3 regions of the Levilactobacillus sp. LN180102 genome follow, and region 1 is predicted to be linked to each of the others. Evidence: predicted binding sites of a transcription regulator. Region 1 holds the regulator's gene; each other region holds the start of a gene.
The links. The regulator NrdR, encoded in region 1, represses ribonucleotide reductase genes. The targets are predictions, from matches to a motif close to ACACNATATATNGTGT.
Positions count from the first base shown of each region.

Region 2: a site for NrdR is predicted at 4,521-4,536, ahead of nrdH (glutaredoxin-like protein NrdH). Genes of this name have one in related genera too.
Region 3: a site for NrdR is predicted at 2,673-2,688, ahead of ACP4IT_RS04320 (deoxynucleoside kinase). Genes of this name have one in related genera too.

Region 1 covers NZ_JBNIIX010000001.1:232,667-238,164, reverse strand. Annotated here, with positions in the region: gene polA (DNA polymerase I) at 1-1,575, shown strand, start outside; gene mutM (bifunctional DNA-formamidopyrimidine glycosylase/DNA-(apurinic or apyrimidinic site) lyase) at 1,598-2,458, shown strand; gene coaE (dephospho-CoA kinase) at 2,451-3,080, shown strand; gene nrdR (transcriptional regulator NrdR) at 3,080-3,580, shown strand; gene ACP4IT_RS01270 (replication initiation and membrane attachment family protein) at 3,584-4,954, shown strand; gene dnaI (primosomal protein DnaI) at 4,958-5,498, shown strand, end outside.
Region 2 covers NZ_JBNIIX010000012.1:4,096-9,593, forward strand. Annotated here, with positions in the region: gene ACP4IT_RS08225 (3-hydroxyacyl-CoA dehydrogenase) at 1-760, shown strand, start outside; gene nrdF (class 1b ribonucleoside-diphosphate reductase subunit beta) at 879-1,874, opposite strand; gene nrdE (class 1b ribonucleoside-diphosphate reductase subunit alpha) at 1,909-4,074, opposite strand; gene nrdH (glutaredoxin-like protein NrdH) at 4,183-4,410, opposite strand; gene ACP4IT_RS08245 (class I SAM-dependent methyltransferase) at 4,614-5,225, shown strand; gene tadA (tRNA adenosine(34) deaminase TadA) at 5,242-5,498, shown strand, end outside.
Region 3 covers NZ_JBNIIX010000004.1:147,686-153,183, reverse strand. Annotated here, with positions in the region: gene ACP4IT_RS04330 (MDR family MFS transporter) at 79-1,554, shown strand; gene ACP4IT_RS04325 (DUF960 domain-containing protein) at 1,628-1,954, shown strand; gene ACP4IT_RS04320 (deoxynucleoside kinase) at 2,002-2,649, opposite strand; gene ACP4IT_RS04315 (Cof-type HAD-IIB family hydrolase) at 2,803-3,573, shown strand; gene pgmB (beta-phosphoglucomutase) at 3,628-4,299, opposite strand; gene ACP4IT_RS04305 (glycoside hydrolase family 65 protein) at 4,312-5,498, opposite strand, start outside.

The sequences.
Region 1 (5,498 bases):
CAGCAAGCCCCCTTAAAAGGCTTATTGGAAAATGTGGACATTGCCAAACAAGTCTTTGATGCGAAACGAACTTTTGTTGCGTTGCAACGCTTAGCCGTGACTTTAACGGGTGTGGATTGTGATTTGTTGCTGGGGTCATACTTGTTAAATACGTATGACAACAGCAATGATTTAGGTCGACTTGCCATGGAACACGGGTACCATCAGGTCGCAACCGACGAAGATGTTTATGGTAAAGGCGCCAAGGCGGCAATCCCAGATGATGATGACGTGTTCTTTAGTCATTTAGCCCGTAAAGCCCGGGCCATTGAACAACTTCGACCACAGATTTTTAAAGATCTTGCTGACAATGAGCAAACAGATCTTTACCGTGATATTGAGTTGCCAATGGCATTTGTGTTGGCACGAATGGAAGTAGCTGGTATTACGGTTGAGGCCAGTGAATTAGAGGCTATGGGCAGCAAGTTCACCGAACAGTTGGCGGAGATCGAACAGACTATTTATAACGAGGCGGGCGAAGAGTTTAACATTGGTTCACCCAAGCAATTAGGTCATATTTTATTTGAAAAGATGGGTCTACCCGTAATCAAGAAGACAAAGACTGGGTACTCAACGGCAGTAGGGGTGCTTGAGAAGTTAGCCGCTGAAGCACCGATTGCTGAGAATATCTTGAAGTATCGTAAGATTGCCAAGATTCAGTCGACCTACGTTGAAGGCTTATTGAAGGTCATTCATCCGGACGACCACAAAGTGCATACACGTTATTTGCAGACGTTAACTCAAACCGGTCGATTATCTTCGGTTGATCCAAACTTGCAAAATATTCCGGTCCGTAACGAAGAAGGACGAGCGATTCGTAAAGCCTTTGTACCAAGTCATCCAGGCTGGGAAATCTTTTCATCTGACTACTCACAAATTGAACTGCGCGTGTTGGCTCATATGAGTCATGATAAGCAAATGCAAGAAGCCTTTCGTGAGGGACAGGATATTCATGCGGCGACGGCGCGACGAATTTTCAAGATGGGGCCTGACGAAGAAGTTACCCCGAATATCCGGCGACAAGCCAAGGCGGTTAACTTTGGTATTGTATATGGAATCAGTGACTTTGGCTTGTCACAAAATATCGGTATTTCTCGCAAACAGGCTAAGGCTTTTATCGATACGTACTTTGAGGAGTATCCGGGGGTTAAGGCCTACACAGAGCGGATGGTCCAACAGGCTCATGAATTGGGGTATGTCGAAACGATTGCTCATCGGCGGCGGTATTTGCCAGACATCAACTCACGTAACTTCAATCAGCGGTCATTTGCTGAGCGGACAGCGATGAATACACCAATTCAGGGGAGCGCGGCAGATATTATCAAAATTGCCATGATTCGAATGGAACAGGCACTAAAGGACATGCAGGCCACAATGCTACTGCAGGTTCATGATGAACTGATCTTTGAAGCCCCCGCAAGTGAGATTGACACCTTGGCAAAGCTGGTTCCGAGTGTGATGGATTCGGCCATTGAGCTAGAAATTCCGTTGAAAGTTGAGAGTCACTATGGACCAACTTGGTATGATGCCAAGTAAGTGGTAGGAGGAGAGAACAGGGATGCCAGAATTACCTGAAGTTGAAACGGTTCGACGCGGGTTGACGCGATTGGTTCAAGGGGCCACTATTGCTCACGTTGAGGTTCGTTATCCAAAAATGGTCACACCTGACGCGGATGTCTTTACCGCGGAATTAATCAGCCGGAAAATTGAGCGGATTGATCGGCGAGGAAAATACCTGTTATTCCGATTTAGTGGTGACTTAACGATGGTGTCACACTTGCGTATGGAAGGAAAGTATGACGTCCAGCCAGAAGGTAGCCCCGTTTCCAAGCATACGCATGTGATCTTTCATTTAACTGATAATCGGGAGTTGCGTTATACCGATACCCGGAAGTTTGGCCGAATGCAATTAGTGCCGACGGGCGAAGAAACAACGCTGGCCCCCTCATTGGGCAAATTGGGACCGGAACCAACGGCGGAGACCTTAACGTTAGCGTATATGGTCAAAATCTTTGGTAAGTCACATAAAGTGGTGAAGCCTTTCTTATTAGATCAGACGCGAATTGCTGGATTGGGGAATATCTATGCAGACGAGGTCCTGTGGTTATCTAAGATTAATCCACTAACGCCAGTAGATACGTTAACGCCGTCTCAATTGTCGGAGCTACGCCAAAATATTATTGATGAGATGGCTTTAGCCATTGGGGGGCATGGCACGACAGTCCATTCATTTTCGACAGCGTTTGGTGAGGCTGGTCAGTTTCAAAATCAGTTGCATGTCTATGGCCGAGAAGGTGAACCGTGCGAACGGTGTGGAACAGAATTGGTTAAGATTAAGGTGGCCCAGCGTGGCACGCATTTCTGCCCGCACTGCCAGCCATTACCACCAGAAGCAAAGGTGGCGTTGATTCATGACTGAGGTATGGGGATTAACGGGCGGCATTGCCACGGGGAAGTCGACGGTTAGCGCGTGGTTACGCGCAGCCGGGGTACCGGTGATTGACGCCGACCAGATTGCGCGACAAGTTGTTGCACCGGGAACCGCGGGGCTTAAACAAGTTGTAACGACTTTTGGGGCAGACTATTTACGTGATGGTCAGCTAGATCGCAAGAAGTTGGGCCAGTGGGTCTTTTCGCGACCGGCCGAGCTTAAGCGTTTAGAAGCGATTACAACACCGTTAATTCGTGCTGAAATTAGCCGACAAGTCGCGAATTACCGTCAGCAAGCCGTTCCAGTCGTGGTTATTGATGCACCAACGCTATTTGAAGCTGGCTATGCGACGACCTTGGTTGATCGGATTATGGTTGTTGCAACAGATGCGCCGACACAAAAGGCCCGGTTAATGGCGCGGGATAACTTATCGGCTAGCGATGCGCAAAATCGGATTGATCGGCAATGGCCAATCGACCAAAAGATCGCACAGGCTGATGTGGTGATTGATAATGGACGGACAATTGCCGAAACACGGCAACAAGTGGTAAAATGGCTTGACATGAATAACTTTGGAACAAGTAACCATTTAAAACGAGGTGACCAGTAATGCAGTGTCCACACTGTCATCATAATGGATCGCGGGTCGTGGACAGTCGGCCCACAGACGACGGTCGTGTTATTCGCCGTCGTCGTGAGTGTGAGAGCTGCGGCTTTCGGTTCACGACGTTTGAGCGAGTTGAAGTCACACCGCTGTTAGTAATTAAGAAGAACGGAACGCGTGAAGAATTCAATCGTGAAAAAGTTCTGCGTGGTATTATTCGCTCTGCCGAGAAACGACCGGTGGGGATGGATGTCATGACGCAGATTGTTGATGAAGTTGAGAATAAGATTAGGGCGCTAGGTGTTAGTGAAATCTCTAGCCAACTGATTGGTGAATATGTGATGAATCGATTAGTCGATGTTGATGAGATCGCTTATATCCGTTTTGCCAGTGTCTACCGGCAGTTTAAGGATACCGGTGTTTTCTTCAATGAATTAAAAGATATGCTTGATAAAGATAAATTGAAAGCCAAAAAAGAAACAAATGGGAAAAGCGAGGCGAAGTAAGGCATGGAGGATTCCTGGCACCAATTGCAGCCAAAGACCAGTTTTTTGGTTCGATTGGCCGACCGGCTGACCGATCAGAGTTGGCAAACGCTAACGCAGCTGTATCAGCCGATCATCGGACCGAGTGCCGCGGGGCTCTACTCGGCCCTTTTTTGGCTACCCAAGACGGGACAGTATCACCGGCACGCGACATTGTTGGCGATATTGGGGATGGATTTGGCACACCTATATGACGCGCGTTTACGGTTAGAAGCAACCGGACTGTTAACCACGACGGTGTCCACCAAAGATGATTTGACGAGTTTTAATTATGATTTGCACGCACCGTTACTCCCCGCAGCCTTTTTTAAAGACGACCTCTTAAGCGTTCAACTGTTGGGGGTTGTGGGTGAGGATCTTTATCAATCACTGGTCCGTGTCAATACGTCGACCACTGAACGGTCAACTGATGAAGAAAACATTACGAAGAACTTTTTAGAAGTCTTTCATGTGGATGGTCAGGAGCTCGCGGAACTACCAACAGCGATAACAGCAGGTCGTCAGCACTTAGATGCTGAAACACAAGCGACGGCACCGGCATTGCAGGCGACACCAGCGGACTTTGATTTTAAATTACTAGGAGAAATTTTAGAGCATTCATTTATTGATACGCGGGCCTTGCGAAGTGAGCGTCAGTTATTATTAACGGAGCATGCCACCTATGGTTTGGATGAAGTGACGATGGCCCGCTATATTGGCGAAGCAACTGATCTGGCTACTAATCAATTCAATGCCGAAACGTTTAAACGGGTCATTGCCCAAAACTTTGGGCGACCGCAGTCAGCGAAATCGGTAGCACAACCGCAGAAGACAGCAACGACACCAGCTAATCAGTCGGTTAATTCGGCCGAACAGGCCTTGATTAAAGTGGCAACTAATACGGCACCGGCTGTTTTCTTACAGGCCATTAAACAAAAGAGTGGTGGCTTTGTAACGGACGGTGAACAGCGAATTGTTCGTGATTTAGTGAGTCGACAATTATTTCCAGAAGCCGTTTTAAATCTGATGGTCTATCACGTCTTGGTTGATGAGGATCGACCAACCCTGAATAAGAATCTGTTAGACACTATTGCTAATGACTGGAGCAAGGCTAAAATTACGACTCCGGAGCAGGCTATCCAAAAAATCCGGGAGCGTCAGCAGGCAGCTAAGCAGCCTCGCCGGTCACGAGCCCGGCAATCATCGACAGTCAAGGAGACGTTACCAGAGTGGGCAAAGACATCGACAACCAATCAGCAGGCCTCACGGACGAAGCTGTCAGCAGAAAAACAAAAACAATTACAAGACCGAATTGCTAAATTGCAAGATCGGCCGTCAACAGGAAAGGAGGACTAACCGATGGAAGATTTAGGTAAGACGATGCAGCAATTGATGAGTCAGCAGCACCTTAATGATAATTATCGCCAGCTGATGGCTGAAGTCTATGATGATCCGTTAGTGCGGCAATTTTATGAGGCCCATCAGGCAGAATTGGCGGATGATGTTTTGACCCGTTCAGCAGCTAAGCTTTATGAGTTTGTTTCTGAACGGGAAAAATTGGCTAAGGGCGGTGCGACGTTTGCCACTGGTTACGAGCCACAATTGGTTGTGTCCAATCACTTGATTGACGTAGCTTATGTGCCAACTGCAGAAACACAGGAGAAACAAGCTGAGCAACGATTGCGACAGCGGGTCAAATCAATTGCTATGCCCAAAAGCATTCGTGAGGCGACATTGAAGGCGTTCGATCAGGACTCGGATCGGGCAGAGGCCCTGATGGCTGCTCTGGATTTCATTGATGCCTATGAGGCTAGTCCCAAACGCCGTCATCAAGCTCTGTATTTGTCAGGGAGCTTTGGTGTTGGAAAAACATACTTGCTGGCGGCTGTGGCCAATCAGT
Region 2 (5,498 bases), on a different contig from region 1:
ATATGCGCATGAGGTACACGCTACGCCTGAACAGATTCAGGCGACTAATGCGCGGCTAACTTATGAAACAGACTTGGGTGTGGCCGTAACAGATGCTGATTTGGTAATTGAGGCTATTCCAGAAGTCGTTGATATTAAAAATAAATTTTATAGCCAGTTGGCGAAAGTTGCACCGACCAAAACTATTTTTGCAACAAATACATCAACTTTGTTACCAAGTCAGTTTGCAGCGATTACCCAACGTCCAGAGAAATTCTTAGCCCTACACTTTGCTAACCACATTTGGGCCAATAATACAGCTGAGATTATGGGGCACCCAACAACGGATCCGGTGGTTTATGACACAGTCGTAGATTTTGCGCATGCGATTGGCATGATTACAATTGAACTGCATAAGGAACAATCCGGATACGTGCTGAACAGTCTATTGATTCCGTGGGTTGATGCGGCATTGATTCTGTGGGTTAAAGGGATTGCCGATGTGGAAACCATTGATAAGACTTGGATGTTAGCCGGTGGTTCACCAATTGGGCCTTTCGGTATTTTGGATGAAGTTGGCTTACGCACGGCCTATAACATTATGTTAGCGGCTAGCCAGCAACCAGGAAAGGAAGACTTGGTTACAGTCGTACAAAAACTTAAGGTCGATATGTTGGACCAAAATAAATTGGGGCAAGAAAGTGGCCAAGGTTTCTATCATTATCCGGACCCGGCTTTCCGCCAGCCAGAATTTTTAACGAATAGCGTGACCTCAGTATAACGAGAGCACAGAGATACTACACGCACCGGTTAACGTGAAATAAGCGAATTTGTAATTAAAGATAAAATCCCCCGCCAATACAGCCATAATGGGTGTATCAGCGGGGGATTTTGTTAGCTTATTTACTTGGATCTTGCGGATCAGCTGGTTCACCAATCGTATAGTCATCACTGCTCATGGCTTCAACGTTACCCAGTAGGTAGCCATTCCCGACTTGAGAGAAGAAGTCGTGGTTGGCTGTGGATGTGGAGATCCCATTCATTACGACGGGATCGACATCTTCTGCGGTATCTGGGAAGAGGGGATCTTGGCCCAAGTTCATGAGGGCCTTATTCGCATTGTAGCGGATAAAGGTCAGAACCTTTTCCGTCCAGCCAATTTGATCGTAAAGTGTATGGGTGTATTTCTCTTCATTATCGTAAAGCTGATAAAGAAAATCATACATCCAGTCTTTCATTTGTTGTTGCTCAGCATCTGTTAATTCTTTCATTCCCAACTGGAATTTATAACCGATGTAGGTGCCATGGACGGATTCGTCCCGGAGAATTAACTTGATGATTTCAGCCACGTTGTTCAGTTTGTTGTGGCCAAGATAGTACAGAGGTGTGAAAAAGCCTGAGTAAAACAAGAAGGTTTCCAAGAAGACGCTGGAGATTTTTTTCTTTAGCGGGTGTTCGTCATCGTGATAAAGATCATAGATCCGCTTGGTTTTGTTTTGTAAAAATTCCTCAGAGTCACTCCATTGGAAGATCTCGTCGATTTCATCCGGCGTGTTGAGGGTGGAAAAGATCGTTGAATAACTTTTAGCATGAACGGATTCCATGAATTGAATGTTATTCAACACGGCAGTTTCATGAGGGGTCCGAATATCCCGTCGTAAGGCTGCCATACCGTCTTGGGACTGCAAGGTATCCAATAACGTGAGACCACCAAAGACATGGCCAACGACCCATTGGTGATCCGTATCTAGTGTGCGCCAATCATCTAAGTCGTTAGACACCGGAATTCGTGTATCTAGCCAAAACTGTTCTGTTAATTTTTCCCAAGTTGCTTTATCAATCTCGTCAGAAACTGCGTTCCAGTTAATGGCGTTATAATTTTCAATTCGTGCCATGGATGACCACTCCTTTTTAATCGTCTAATGGTGCTTAGATAACGCAGCTCTCACATTGGTTAGCGCCGACTTCACCGTTATTATCGGTAAAGGTCCGCACGTAGTAGAGTGACTTAATGCCCTTGCGAAAAGCATAGTTGCGCAGAATGCTAAGGTCACGGGTTGTCATCTTATCAGTCCGACCATCTTTCCATTCGTAGAGACCGACTGGAATGGTTGAACGCATGAACAGCGTCAAACTCATGCCTTGATCCACGTGCTTTTGCGCGGCCGCGTAAACATCAATTACTCGTCGCATATCGGTATCATAGGCTGATTTGTAATAAGGCATCGTGTCGTTGCTGAGATAAGGGGCTGGATAATAGATTTTACCAATCTTCTTTTCCTGGCGTTCTTCGATCCGATTGATGATCGGGTGTAAGCTAGCCGTGGTGTCATTGATGTAAGAGATAGACCCATTCGGGGCAACGGCCATCCGGTTCTGATGGTACAGACCATCTTGCATAACGGCTGTCTTCAGTTCGGCCCAATCCTCTGGTGCGGGTAACCAAACGTTGGCAAATAATTCTTGAACCTTGGCTGACGTTGGCCGCCAATCAGTTTCTGTGTAGCGGTCAAAGTAACGACCATCAGCGTAGGCACTCTTGTCAAAGTTATGGAAGGTTTCGTGTCGTTCTTTAGCAATTTCGTTAGACGCTTTTAACGTCCAGTAGTTCAATAACATGAAGTAGACACTGGTAAAGGCGATACTGTCTTTAGATCCATACATCATGTGATTTTTAGCAAAGTAACTGTGTAAGCCCATAGCACCTAACCCGATGGTATGACCTAACTGATTACCCTTTTGAATAGAAGGGACGACATCGATATCTGAATGATCGGTGACATAGGTTAAGGCCCGTACCATGGTTTCCACGGAGTGACCGAAGTCAGGAGAAGACATCAAGTTAACGATATTGGTTGAGCCCAAGTTGCAGGAAATATCGGTCCCTAGCTTGACGTATTCTTGTTTATTGTTGACGGTTGACGGCGTTTGAACCTGCATGATTTCGGAACAGAGATTGCTCATAACGATCCGACCATCAATTGGGTTTTCTCGGTTAGCCGTATCAATGTTAACAATGTACGGGTAGCCAGACTCTTGTTGTAGCTTACCAATGTCGGTCTCAAGGTCACGTGCTTTCATCTTCTTTTTATGGATATCGGGATTGGCAACCAGATTGTCATATTCGGCCGTGATGTCTACGTATGAGAAGGGCTTCCCGTAAATGCGTTCAACGTCGTATGGGCTAAATAAGTACATATCAGCATCAGCCGCACAGAGTTCGTAGAATTTATCGGGAACGGTGATACCGAGGGATAACGTTTTTAAGCGGATTTTTTCATCAGCGTTTTCTTTCTTCGCACTCAAAAAGGCCACAATATCTGGATGGAAGACGCTTAAGTAGACGACACCAGCCCCTTGCCGTTGACCTAATTGATTGGAGTAAGAGAAGCTGTCTTCTAGTAACTTCATTACCGGAACCACACCGGAGGCGGCGCCTTCAATGTGTTTGATGGGGTCGCCGGCACCACGTAAGTTGGACAGGCTAATCCCAACACCACCACCGATTCTGGATAGTTGTAGAGCGGAGTTGATGGTCCGCCCAATGGTGTTCATATCATCGGTTGACTGAATCAAAAAACAAGAGACCAACTCACCCCGGCGAGACCGACCGGCATTTAAGAAGCTGGGTGTTGCTGGTTGATAACGTTGATGGATGATTTCATCAGCTAAATCATGGGCTAACCGTTGATCACCGCCACCAAAATCTAAGGCGTTCATTGCTACGCGGTCAATGAAATTTTCTAGATAAAATTCATTATCGTCCGTCTTTAGGGCGTACTGGGCGTAAAATTTGTAAGCAGCCATGAAGGACTTAAAGTGGAAATCCTGGGCCTTGAGGTAATCATATAAGTCTTCAATAAAGCTGAAAGGATAAGCCGTTACGACGGCTTCTTCGATGTAGTTTTCGGCAATGAGAAAGTCAAAACGTTCCTTGAGGGAAGCAAAAGTTTTCGTATTGGGGATCACGTTTTCCTTCAAGAAGGCTTGGAGCGCTTCTTGATCCTTGTTTAGCGGAATCTGACCATCTACCGGGATGTTGATTTCATTATTCAGGTCATAGTAAGTGACATCGGGTAAGTGCTTTAAACTCATACAATCAACTCTTCCTTCTCTTAAAAATAGCGGTAAAAATCAAATAAAAATGACGCCACCGTGAACAAACACGACGTCGCCAAGACGGGTTTGTGCCGAGCTAATGTGTTAGCCCGCGATTTGCGTTAACTGGTCTGGGCGAAACCCATAAAAAGCTGGTACACCAGGTGCTTCGACCACTGGGACCGCTTGGAACCCTTTGTCTTTCAAATAAGAAACGTATTCGGGATGTTGATTAATATTCCGTTCTTCAAACTCCACATTGTGTTCGCTAAGGAAACGCTTTGTCATCTTACATTGCATACAATTGTTCTTTGAGTAAATTGTTACTTTCATGGTGAGCCACATCCTCTAAAAATTCATTTATTAATGAGTTCAGTGTACACCAGATATCAAAAAATTCAATCAAAAAAGACACCATATTTGGTAGTTGAAACATACAATAACTACCAAATATGGTGTCTGAACGACTAATCTTTTTTTATTGGCCTCTGCGCACTAACTACGGTAAAATAAAGAGTAAAAGGTGGCGGAGAAATTTGACTAATCACTATTATACACAAAATCCAGATGTTTTACACGAAGAACAGCATTGGCCGTTTACCCTCTTAGGTAACGAATTGTTGTTTACCACCGACAACGGGGTGTTTTCTAAAAATCGGGTGGATTATGGGTCACGGGTTTTATTAGAGGCGTTTAACGCGGCCAAAACACCAGCAGGGTCGTGGTTGGACTTGGGGACCGGGTATGGTCCAATTGGCTTGGCGTTAGCAAAGCGATGGCCAGATCGGCAGGTTACAATGGTGGATGTTAATGAATTGGCATTAGAGCTGGCCCGAAAAAACGCAACTGCGAATCAGATTGAAAACGTTGAAATTAAGACCTCAGATATTTATGACCAAGTCACACAACGTTATGCGGCTATCTTAACGAACCCACCGGTCCGGGCGGGTAAGCAAGTGGTAACGGCTATGCTAACCGGGGCTGCCGATCATCTGCTACCCGGTGGGACTTTGACGGTGGTCTTGCAGAAGAAGCAGGGGGCGCCATCGGCGGAAAAGACCATGCAATCTACTTTTGGCAATTGTACCATTATCAAAAAAGACAAGGGTTACTACATCTTGGAAAGTACGAAGGACGCGTTAGTTTAGAAAGAAGGATACCTGAGTGCGGGAACAAACTTATACGGTGCAGCAGCGTCACTACATGGAAGAAGCACTCTTTGAAGCTGAGCAGGCCGCAGTGATTGGAGAAGTGCCAATTGGGGCGGTTATTGTCCATAACGGTCAAATCATTGGGCGCGGTCATAATCTGCGCGAGCACGGGCATGATGCAACATTGCATGCCGAGATTCGGGCAATTGAAGAAGCATGTGCGACGTTGCAAAGCTGGCGTTTGAACGATTGTCAGCTATACGTTACGAT
Region 3 (5,498 bases), on a different contig from region 1:
GTAAATCAGAAATTGGGAAGTAGCAGCAATTGGCTACTTAGATTCGTTGAGTGGTGGGGCCAACGTTAGGAGGAAATTATGGTTAAGAAACAAACTAACGTTGGTGTTGTAACGGGTGCTGTTTTTGTAGCGACATTTATGTCAGCAATTGAAGGAACAATCGTTTCAACGGCCATGCCCACCATTGTTGGTGACCTGCATGGGGTTGCCTTGATGAACTGGGTATTTTCTATTTTTCTGCTGACTAGTGCATTGGCAACGCCAATCTATGGCAAGTTAGCGGATACGGTCGGTCGAAAGCTTGTCTTTCTAGTCGGTCTATTTGTGTTCATTTTAGGCTCAACCTTGTCCGGAATGTCGCAATCAATGGAGACATTAATTGCTTGGCGAGCTCTTCAAGGGATTGGTGCGGGTGCCATTATGCCAGTCTCTTTTACGATCTTAGCGGATATTTATCCCGTTGAACAACGGGCCCGTGTGATGGGCCTGAACGGGTCTGCTTGGGGCATTGCTGCCGTTGTGGCCCCACTATTAGGGGGCTTCATCGTTGATCAACTTAGCTGGCACTGGATCTTTTTCATTAATATTCCAATTGGGATTATCACGATGCTATTGATTTGGTTTTTCCTGAATGAATCAACGCAGCGGAAACCCTTTATGATGGACTGGGCAGGGTGCTTATGGCTATCGGTTGGGCTATTAGCGTTGATGTTAACCTTCCAGTTGTTGAGTGAGAGTAACTTAGGGATCGTCTGGATTATAGCTGGCTTTCTGGTCACGATTGTGGCGTTTTGGCTATTTTTACGACGGGAGCAACGCACCGATGACCCGTTGATTCCATTAGCCCTTTTTCGGAATCGAACGTTTGTCATTCAAAACTTAATTGCGGCCTTATTAAGTGGTTTTATCATGGGATTTGAAGTCTATTTACCGACGTGGACGCAAGGCCTATTAGGTCTGTTGGCGTCACAGGCGGGGTTTGCTATTACACCCAGTTCACTGATGTGGATTGTCGGGTCCTTTATCGCTGGTAAGCTTCTTATGCGGCGCTCGCCTAATCAAATTGTTAATATTGCCCTGACGCTGGTTCTAATTGGTGCTGTAACAATGGCTTTATTGCCAGCAAATACGCCGTTTTGGTGTTTCTTTGTGATTGCTGCAATCTGTGGTACTGGTTTTGGGATTACCATTACGACCACTACGGTGACGGTACAGAGTCAGGTGCCTGTCGATGAGGTTGGTGTGGCAACGTCATTTAATACTTTATCGCGGACATTAGGGCAAACGGTGATGGTCTCACTGTTCGGCATCATCATGAATGTCGAGATGGCCCGCGGGGTGGCGCAACACCCCAAAACAACGATGGCGATGATGAATCAACTGATTAATCCGCAGACGGCTAAGGACTTGCCTCAGGCGCTCTTGCCGACGCTTCACGGTATTTTATACCAAGGACTGCATGTCATCTTTATTGCGGGTGCTGGATTGATTGTGATATCGTTCATGGTAAATTGGCTTGATCGTAAGAATACTCAGCGGGTTACTGAGCATTAAGAGCTAAATTATTCCCGTTTTAAACTAAGTTACGGTATAATAGCTATAAATAACGGTAGATGGAGGCGATAAGATGTTTGAAAGTAATCATGCCCGCTATGCGAGTTACGGCACGGTGGCGGCCTTACCAGGTGAGATGATTGATGCTGTTTGGCAGATTATTGATGACGACCTCCAGGGACTTTTCCCGTTGGCAAATTTGCTAACATTTAAGTTGCATAATAACCAAGGACAAACGACTTTTGAATACGTCCAAACTGATGATGACCAAGAGGTGACATTGCGAGCCGGATTTGACACACAGTTCGGGTACACTCCTGAATTGCCGGCTACAGTTTTGGCGTATGATGATGGTGATAGTCAGATTATTTTATTACCATCTGAAACGGCTGAACACTAAAAAAGAACTGTGAAATCTATGATGATTTCACAGCTCTTTTTTTATGTTTAAACGGCCGTGCTAGTACGAAGACCTTTTAAAGCATCATCGATTTGCCCCAAAACAAGTTCTGTATTACCGGGAACATCAAGGTCGTATTTTTGAAGGTCAATTTTGATCTTAGGACTAACGTCGTAATCTGCGAACCAGCCTTGATAAGCAGTCCACATCTTTTTATAGTAAGATTCTAGTTCAGGATTATTGTCAAATTGTTCGTAATCCCGACCACGTTTCTTGATCCGATGTAAGATTGTATCAAAGTCAGCGTCTGCGTAGACTAACAAATCAGGTGCCTTTTTAGGTAACTCATTGAGTTCATTCATCATGTTGTCTAACAGATTCAAATAAACTTCTAGTTCTGTATCTGTGATGTTACCTTCGGCGTTATTCTCCCGCGTGAAGAGGGCGTCTTCGTAAATTGAACGGTCTAAGACGTTGTTGTCATCGGCCAGTGCACGTTTGATCATGCTAAAACGCTTATTTAAAAAGTAAATTTGCAGTAAGAAGCCGTATTGTTTGGGATCTCGGTAGTAAAGTGGTAAAACCGGGTTATCGCCAACCGGTTCAAAAAATGCTTGCGTACCTAAATGCGATGCAATCTTTCCAGTAAGTGTTGTTTTACCAACACCAATCATTCCTGCTGTAATTATCACCATGATAGCCCCTCTTTTAAATAGAAATACAAGATATAGTGTACCATAAAATTGCCAACTACTACATTTGCTGAGCAAAAAAATTTCGCCATTTCGTAAACTTTGGTCATTGTTGTATAATGAATCTGTCAAAACCAGTGAACTAGGAGGCTAATTATGTATCAAGCCATCGTCTTTTTTGATCTGGATAGCACGCTATTTGACGATAACAAGCACGTCTTACCGGCAAGTGTCGCAGCCATTCATGAAATGCAACAACATCATATTCTACCAGTTATTGCCACAGGAAGAAACATCTTTGAGATACAATATGTTTTGGACGGTACTGGAATTGATTCCGTAGTCGGTGCTAATGGCAGTTATGTACAGTATCAAGGTCAGCGATTAGCCGCAGCGGTAATTGCGCCCAAGTTATTGACAGCAGTAACAGCATTTGCGCAACGCCAGCATGATCCGATTGCGTACTATACGAGTCAGGGCTTCCGTTTGAGTCAGGCCAATGCTGATACGACAGAAAACTTTCAGTTGTTACGGCTGCATCCGATCGTTGATCCAGCGTGGTATGCAACTCAGCAAATTAACTTTTTAAATGTATTTAATCGCGACCATGACCAGCTTTATCAAGAGAAGTTTTCAGGCCAGTTAACTTTTGTGCGAAATAATCCACGGTGTTTGGATACGATGGTCAATGGCGTGACGAAGCAGTCAGGGATTCGAACCTTAATTCAACAGGCCGGACTACAGGGGATTAAGACTTATGCCTTTGGGGATGGGTATAATGACCTGCAAATGTTTGACGAAGTTGATGTTCCTATTTCGATGGGGAATGGGGTGGCTGCTGCTAAAGAAAAAGCAGCATATGTGACTACTACAAATACCACGGATGGAATTGTTCGCGGACTTCGCCACTTTGGTTTAATTCAATAGAACACACAAAAAGGGACTGAGCGATTTGCTCAATCCCTTTTTGTATTGATGAATTTAGTCTAACTTAGCCGCAATGTTGGCTAAGGTCACATCGGCCGTGTCCGCAAAGACCATATCCGCGGCACCTAATTCGGTGGCATCACCAATGCCTAAGGAAATTTCACCGGCGGCATTAATCGCGGCCACACCAGCAGCGGCATCTTCAACGCCGATACATTGTTCGGGTGGCAAGTTTAATAGCTCAGCCCCTTTGGTATAGATCTCAGGATCTGGCTTACCATGAGTTAAACTAGCTGGGTCGACAATCTTTGGGAAGTAGTCGGCCAATTCCAACTTAGCTAATACGCGGGGGGCGTTCTTAGAAGCAGAGGCCAATGAGAGCTGGTAGCCTTTGGCGCGTAGATCATCAAGAAAAGCTTTCATCCCTGGTAAAATATTAGCGGGCGTCATCTTGTCGACTTCAGCGACATAGTTGGTGTTTTTCTGAGTGGCTAACTGCTCTTTTTCAGCCTGGGTATAGTCGTTTTCCTTACCACCAGCCTTCAGAATCATTTCCAAGGAATCCATGCGACTAATCCCTTTAAGACCATTGCCCAGTTCATCACTCCAAGTAACACCTAGGGAATCGGCGAGCTGATGCCAGGCCTTACCATGAAGAATGGAAGTATCCGTAATCACACCGTCGAGATCAAAAACAAATCCTTTAATATCAGAAAACTTTGTCATGCTAAGCACTCCTTAATAAGTTATGGTGGTTGAAACGTGTGGTTTTAGTGAAACAGATTGTTGCTGAATTTGAAGGGTGGTTGCCTGGTCGGCCGTCACGGTAATGTGGTGATGGTCAATGCTAAAGGCATAGGTGATGCCACGAATGCATTGCTTAAACGCAATGGCTGTCCAAGCATGGGGCAGGCGAGGGGCAACCGTCAGGTGATCGGCTAGCGCATCGACCCCGGCATAATACCGCATAGTCATTAACGTTACCGCCCCCATGACGCCTAGGTGAATACCTTCGGCTGTTGTCCCGCCTTGAATGTCGTAGTAATCGGACAACAGTGCTTGAGAATAGAATTGCCAAGAACGATCCAAGTGCCCTGCCATCGCCGTTAATGCGGCGTAGACAACCCGCGATAGGGTAGACCCATGGGTTGTTCGATCCAAATAGAATTGTAGATTCTTAGTTAACGCACCTGTGGGAAGCTGGTAACCCAATTGCTGAAGCAGCGTCATGACCTGTGGAACATCTAAGTTGTAGAAAATCATAAGGGCATCGGCTTGCTTAGCCACTTGGTAGGCATCAGGCGTCTTTCCTTCGGCCTTCAAGATGCGATCCATTCGGGAAATATCTCCGTATTTTTGCCGATACTTCTGGAAATCTAACTGGGGAAGCTTGAAGTAACCAGCAAATTGCCCGATAATGCCGTCCTCGTTAATGTCGAGTTTCAAGTGCTGGGCAACGTCTGCAAATTGGTCGAGAATTTGCGGAGTCACGCCCGTTTTCTGGTCAATGGCTGCCAATTGGTCGGGTTGGCACTGCTGCCGAAGGACCTTCAGTTCGCGAAATAACCAGGCAACCATTAGATTGGTGTATGCGTTATTGGCTAATCCTCGGCTGTGCGCGTTTGGATAGTTTTCGTGAAATTCATCCGGTCCCATGACTTGATCAATTGTGTATCGTTGATCGGGCGCATTCCGGTGGGCCTTACTGAGCCAAAATTGTGCAATTTCTTGCAGCATTTCTAAACCATATTGTACCAAGAAGGTATGGTCACCAGAAATTCGGTCATACATAATAACATTGTAAGCAACGGCTAATGACACGTGGCGTTGCAAAGATGAATAGTCGGGGTCCCACGTATTGGTCAGGGGATTCAAGTGAACTACCTGGGACTGTTCATCTCCAGTTGCACCGGACTGCCATGGGA